Chondromyces crocatus: one gene and its partner. The protein of the gene in region 1 binds, or shares a complex with, the protein of each later gene. Links are inferred from orthologs where the notes say so. Each region holds a gene or a part of one and is shown on either strand. Other genes may lie near its edges.

Region 1 (3,095 bases):
TCGGCGTGTTGCCGGGCCACCTGCCGCTGCTCGCGGCTCTGCGGACGGGGCTCGTGACCTATCACAAGGAAGGTCGTGAGCATCGGCTCGCCGTGCACCATGGCTTCGTGGAGGTCGCGGCGGATGTCGCCCTCCTCCTCACCGAGCGTTTCGCCCGGGCGGAAGACGTGGACGTGGTGAAGACCCGCATGCGCCTCAAGGAGGTGGATGAAGAGCTGGATCACTGGCACGGAGAGCTGACGGATCCACGACGGCGTGAGCTGATCGAGGAAGAGCAGTGGCTGGCGACCGAGCTTGAGCTGATCGGTGATCCTCCGCCCCCCATGGTCCGTGAGGACACCCGGTTCCTCGTCAACCATGCCGAGCCGCCGCCGGAGGAGGAACTGGCAGCCTCGTCCCAGCCCGATGAGAGCCTGACCGATCACAAGAGTCCTGGATCCGCCTTCCCTGACACCAAGTAGCCGGCTCCGGGATCGAGGGAGCCCTCCGGGGCTCCCAAAGTTCGGCGTCCCCCCTTGCGCGTAAGGCTCCGCCGCAGAAGACTACATGTCGCGACGGAGCGCAGAGCCTTGCGCTGGAGAACTCGCAACCCACGATGATCTCGCCGGAGACGATTGCGCTCGTCAAGGAGCGGACCGATCTGGTCGCCCTGATCGGCGAGACGGTGCGGCTCACGCGTCGGGGTCGAAGCTTCACCGGCCTCTGTCCCTTTCACAAGGAGAAGAGTCCCAGCTTCCACGTCAACGCAGAGCGCGGCTTCTATCACTGCTTCGGTTGCAAAGAGAGCGGCAGCGCCGTCGACTTCGTGATGAAGATCGAAGGCCAGACGTTCGCCGAAGCCGTGCGCTCGCTCGCAGAGCGCTCCGGCATCGAGATCGTCGACACCTTCACGGATGCAGAGCGACGCGAAGCGCAGGGCGCCCGTAGAGAAAAAGAAGACCTCTACGACGTCAACCGGATCGCGGCGACCTTCTTCGAGCATCAGCTCCGCGGAGGGCCTTCCACCCCCGCCCATCCCCTCGCCCATTACGCCAGCGAGGAACTCGCTCGACGCGGACTTCCGCTGTCCAGCGATGGACAGGCGCCAGATTCCATTGCCGACGCGCTCCAGGCGTTTCGCGTGGGCTATGCGCCCTACGGGTGGGATGGGCTGGCTTCACACCTGAAGCGTCAGGGCATCTCACCGATTCAAGCCGAGCGCCTGGGTCTCCTCGTCCCCCGCTCCTCCGGCAGTGGGCATTACGACCGCTTTCGTCACCGCCTCATGTTCGCGGTCACCGATGTGCTGGGGAGGGTGATCGCGTTCAGCGGCAGAGCATTGCCCGACCCCACGCCCGCCGAGCTCACCGCGCACAGGCTCTCAGGTCCGGCGGCCACTACGGATGGGGCACCGGCCAAGTACATCAACAGCCCCGAGTCTCGCATCTACACCAAGGGCGAGCACCTGTTCGGACTCCACCAGGCGCGTCACACGATCCGACAGCGCGGAGAGGCCATCCTCGTCGAGGGAAATTTCGACGTGGTCGCGCTCCACGCCCGCGGAATCACCAATGCCGTGGCACCTCTCGGGACGGCGTACACCACAGCGCAAGCCCGTCTGCTCAAGCGCTTCGCCCCGAGCGTGGTGCTCCTGTTCGACGGAGATGCAGCGGGACGGAAGGCGACCCGGGCCGCCCGAGTTCCGTGTCGTGAGGCGGGACTGACGGCGCGGGTCGCTGCGCTCGCGCCCGGGCTCGACCCCGACGACCTCGCGCGCCAGAAGGGCCCTGAAGCCATCCAGCGGCTCGTCAAGGATGCCCGTGGGCTGCTCGAGTACCTCATCGACGCCGCCCTCAACGGGGACGACTTCAGTGGCGCGTCACTTCCGGACCAGATGGCACGCATCAAGGCAGTCGCGGCCCTGCTCGCCGAGGAAGACGATCCCAACCTCCGCTTGATGAGCAAGCTCTATGCGGATCGCGTGTCCTCGAAGCTGATCATCGGCGACAGGTCGCCCACAGACCTTCTCCAGCTCGAGCGGATCGTCGACGAGGCGCTATCCCAAGGACCAGGAGCGCGCCGTTCCGCGACCGCCAGCCGCCGACCCCCTGACCACGGAGGGGGCTTTTCGGAGGGTCCCGAGAGCTACGGCCCGGATCCTGCTTCAGCTCACGGGCGGAATCTCTCGCGCGAAGACCAGATCCGGCTCGCCATCCTCGGCGCCGTCATCGACTGCCCTGAAATCCTGGCAGATCCCGAGGTAGTTCCCGCGCTGGAGGTCCTCGAGGGGGATGTGGCGCTCGCAGTCGTCGCTGCACGACGGTACTTCATTCCCGAAAAGGGACTTGCCGCCGACGAATTTCTTGCGCAAATCTCAAGCGCGATCCATTCATTCGCGGCTGGACGTCTTGCCGCACCGGGGTTCGAGGGGGCGGCCGAGGCGAAGACGGAACTCCTTGAGAATGCACGAAAGTTGAGGCGGCTGACGTTGAAGCGTGCGAACGCCGCCGTGGTGCACCAGCTCGAAAAGGGAGAGGCGATGGGGGACGTCGCTTCCGAGGAATCCATGCTGCGTGAAGTTCAACGGAGGGCCCGCGAGAAGCTCGGGCTTTCTTGACGCGCGTCTTGGCCCTCTCACCCCGGGGCAGTCCAATGGCGCCAACCATGTTCTCGTTAGTTCAGAGCTGGTGGAACTGAAGTCCCTGTGGGGCGGCCGAGCCGCTACCAATGGAGCATGAGGTAATGGCGAGCAAGGCCAAGCAGTCTTCTGGTCGGGCGGGCGGCATCGCAAAGGGCGCGGGCGGGACCGCAAACGGTGCGAAGGGTGGAGCGACGCGCGAGGCGTCCTCTGGAGGCCGCAGTGGTTCCAAGCCCGATGGCGCATTGCGCACGGAGCGGGCAGAGAAGGACCGGAAGGCCCTGGAAAAGCTCGTCGAGACCGGCAAGAGCAAGGGCTTCCTCACCTACGACGAGGTGAACGACGCGCTCCCGGCGGACGTCTCCCCCGACCAGATCGACGATGTCGTCGGTGCCCTTGGCGACGAGGACATCGAGATCGTCGACGGGGCGACGCAGGTCAAGATTGCTCCCAAGCGAATCGCCGACGAGGAAGCGTC
Region 2 (3,420 bases), 4.2 Mb from region 1 along the record:
TGCGCTGGCCTTCAGCCAGAGAGGGATGTCGTCGAGGACAGCCTGTCCCTCCGGGGCGATCGGGGTGAGGAGCACTCTGCCGTGGACCGCAGCGAGGGCCTCTCCCCCGATGTCCGTGAGCTCCACGTCGAGCCCGCCGGGCATGCCGCCACCGAGCACGAGGAGCTCCGTCGCGACCCCTGCGGAGTCCCCGCGAGGGGCCACGGCCAGCACCCGCTCGTAAACGAGGCGCTCGCCCGGAGGGAGGTGCTCACGGTGCGTGAGGCTGATCTCGCTCTCACCAGCGTCGGTCGACGCCTGCAGCGCGGTCGCTTCCACGGGGATCAGCACGTATGCCGTGTCGGTCCCGATGCCTGCCAGGTAGGGGCCCACATACGGTCCAGGGCAGCCGGGCACGCACCGTGGCGCGACCAGCAGCGTCCCTCCCCAGCGCACCGCATCGCCGAGTTCCAGGCGCATGCTGGGCTGTGCGCCGCGGTTTTCGAGGGTGGTGGAGAGCAAGACCGCCCGATCGGCGGGCCTCAAGCTGTAACGCGTTGCGATCACCAGCGACTCGTCACCTGCGACGTGGCCGCGCGCCTCGACCCACGCCGTGCCCTCGTCGTCCCTCCCCGTCGTCAGCTCCTTGTAGAGCGCCTGACCGGCGGCTCGCCCGAGGTAGGTCGCGACCCGTTCCAGCTCGTCTCGCCGTCGACCTGCGTCGGCGGCGTCGATGAGGTGGCCTCCGCCCTCGACACGCCCGAGCTGCTCGATGATCACGGCGATCTGGTCGTTCTCCAGCAGGTAGTCACCTGCTTTGCCGCCGGCGAGGGCCCCCGAGAGGCCCTCCTCGGCTCCCCCCTCGAGCCGTCGAACCTTCGCGGACGGAGCGGAAGGAGCCGCCGCCGGGCACAGCTCGTCGTGGCCACCGCTGCGCCAGCGACACATGGCACCGAGCCGCGCGGCGGCCCCGTCGACGACGATCACACCACCACTCTGCAGCGGAGGGCTGCAACTCGCAGAGGCCGACAGCAACCCCACCAGGACGGCGGCGCGCCTCGTCATTCTCTCGAGCCGCGCCCTGAAGGGTTCTGGCGAAGGACCGGAACGCGGAGGAAGAGCGGCCATGGATCCTGTTATGACGCGCGGGCCAGGCACCACATTGGATGCCACCGACCCTGGTGCCCGCTCACTCGTCGTCGACGACGTCGGGATAGTCCCCAGGCGCCAGGTTGTCGAACCGGGTGCAGGAGGCCGCGAAGCGCACCAGCACTTTCCCGGTCGGCCCGTTTCGTTGCTTCGCGATGATCAGCTCGGCGATCCCCTTCGCGTTCGTGGTTTCCGCATTGTAGTACTCGTCGCGGTAGATGAAGACGATGGTGTCGGCGTCCTGCTCGATGGCACCGGATTCACGTAGATCCGAGAGCTGCGGACGCTTGTCTTTCGTCGTGCGGGTCTCGACGGAGCGGTTGAGCTGAGAGAGCGCGATCACGCAGACGCGCAGCTCCTTGGCGAGCTGCTTCAAGCCTCGTGAGATTTCGCTGATCTCTTGCTCGCGGCTGGAGACGCCGTCGCGCCCCTTCATGAGCTGCAGGTAGTCGATGACGACCAGGCCCACCCGTCGCCCTGGGTTTCCAGGGCCGGACGCCTGGTTGTACTCCGCCTGGATGCGGCGCACCTTGGCGCGAACTTCCAGGAGGGTCAGCGCGGACGTGTCATCGATCCAGACAGGGAGCGTCGAGAGGTAGGAGGCGGACTCCGTGAGGCGCCGCCAGTCCTCGGGCTGAAGGAAGCCCTGCCGCACCTTGCCGACGTCGACGCGCCCTTCGGAGCAGACCATACGGGTGGCGAGCTGCTCTCGGGGCATTTCCAGGGAGAACACCGCGACACCGAAGCCGGGCGCTTGCCGCTCGACGCCATGCCCCTCCTCGCCAGGACCTGGCATGCCGACGGAGCGAGGTGACGCGACATTGACCGCGAGGTTCAGCACGAACGAGGTTTTTCCCATGCCGGGCCTGGCGGCCACGATCAGGAGATCACCATCGTGAAGGCCGGCGGTCTTCGCATCGAGCTTCTCGTAGCCGGTGGAGATCCCCGTGATGCGATCGCCACGCTCGGCGGCCGCCGTGATCTGCTCGAAGGCAGTCCGGAGCGCCATCGCGAGGGGCTGGGTGGAGGTGCCCTGCGGGGTCCGGGCGAGCTGATAGATGGATTGCTCGGCGCCGTCGATGAACGCTTGGACCTCGCCGACATCACCGTATCCCTCCGCGGAGACACGCTGACAGGTGGCGATGAGCTGCCGGAGGCGCCACTTCTCGTAGACGACACGGGCATGCGAGGCGACGTGGGAAACGGCAGGCGTCGCGTCTGCGAGCGTCGCCAGATAGGCCGCGCCGCCGAGCTGCTGTAGCCGCTCACGATCCCTCAACCACGAGGCGACCGAGATGATGTCGATGGGCGTGCCCGCGAGCGCCAGCGTCTGCGTGGCTTCGTAAATGCGGCCATTGCCGTCGTTGTAAAAATGCTCCGGCTTGAGGATCTCGAGCACCCGGTCGAGCGCGTCTCGATCGAGCAGGATGGCCGAGAGCACGGCCGCTTCAGCGTCGAGATCATGCGGGGGGACTCGCCCGGCAATCGTCGCCGGCTCGAGTTTTTGCGGTCGTTGCCCCCGGCGGGCATCGGGCCCTCTCATCATCGGCTCGACCTCCCCAGAAAAATGCCTGGAGACATCCAGAGGTTATCCACAGAAGTGCCCTCAGAAATGCCCAACGCCCCGGAGGCCATGCCTACGGGGCGTCAGTCAACTGGGTCTCAGCGTTTATACGTGAGTCCAGCGCAGGCGAGAAGAGGTGCCTCTACTTCGCCGTGACGGTGACTTCGACCTTCGCTGCGATCGACGGAGCGAGCCGAACCTGCACGGAGTGAGTTCCGAGGGTCTTGATCGGATCCGTCTCGATGCGGCGGCGATCCACCGTGAAGCCCTGGCTCGCCAGCGCTTCCTCGATGTCCCGCGACGTCACCGAACCGTAGAGCTTGTCTCCCTCGCCCGTCGGACGAGACAGGGTCAGCTTGACGGCGCTCAGCTTGCCCGCGAGCTGCTCAGCCTCGGCACGCTGCTTCACCGTCTGGGCCTCGATCACCTTCTTCTGGTGCTCGATGCGGGCGACGTTCTCGGCGGTGGCACTGACCGCCAGGCCGCGCGGGATCAGGTAGTTCCGCGCAAACCCCGGGCGGACCTTCACGAGCTCGCCGCTTTTTCCGAGGTTGTCGAGTTCCTGCGTGAGGACGACGTGAATATGGGTCGCCATGGGATCCTCCTATGCCGACACGGTGAACGGAAGAAGCGCGATGTTGCGCGCTCGCTGGATGGCGAGCGTCACTTTGCGCTGGTGCCGCGCACAGTTGCCGCTGATCCGACGCGGGACGACCTTGCCCCGCTCC

Evidence for each region. The genes of interacting proteins can lie anywhere in the genome.
Region 2: the proteins of CMC5_RS19510 (region 1) and dnaB are in contact, whole or in part, in a crystal structure (PDB 2R6A), measured with the Geobacillus stearothermophilus proteins. The link is inferred for Chondromyces crocatus from one-to-one orthologs. Residues at the interface, in WP_049624496.1 of Geobacillus stearothermophilus: Lys456, Leu457, Leu458, Pro459, Ala460, Asn463, Ala464, Leu467, Leu535, Leu536, Ile537, Ala538, Gln544, Glu545, Asp548, Tyr549, His552; in WP_033016901.1 of Geobacillus stearothermophilus: Ser13, Glu15, Ala16, Gln18, Glu91, Leu92, Asp94, Ala95, Val96, Pro97, Thr98, Ala99, Ala100, Asn101, Tyr104, Tyr105, Ile108.

What each region holds. Positions count from the first base shown.
Region 1 is NZ_CP012159.1:5,303,272-5,306,366, reverse strand. The notes cover bases 213-3,095. They hold CMC5_RS19510 (DNA primase), read left to right. Parts: upstream 213-595; coding sequence 596-2,596; downstream 2,597-3,095. Other genes in these bases: rpoD (RNA polymerase sigma factor RpoD), read left to right, coding at 2,722-3,095; atpC (ATP synthase F1 subunit epsilon), read left to right, coding at 213-461. Outside these bases: more of atpC, read left to right, coding at 1-212. UniProt on the Escherichia coli protein: RNA polymerase that catalyzes the synthesis of short RNA molecules used as primers for DNA polymerase during DNA replication.
Region 2 is NZ_CP012159.1:9,529,024-9,532,443, forward strand. What follows is about bases 422-3,420. They hold dnaB (replicative DNA helicase), read right to left. Parts: upstream 2,675-3,420; coding sequence 1,169-2,674; downstream 422-1,168. Other genes in these bases: CMC5_RS34420 (hypothetical protein), read right to left, coding at 422-1,044; rplI (50S ribosomal protein L9), read right to left, coding at 2,835-3,287; rpsR (30S ribosomal protein S18), read right to left, coding at 3,297-3,420. Also shown: more of CMC5_RS34420, read right to left, coding at 1-421. UniProt on the Escherichia coli protein: The main replicative DNA helicase, it participates in initiation and elongation during chromosome replication. Travels ahead of the DNA replisome, separating dsDNA into templates for DNA synthesis.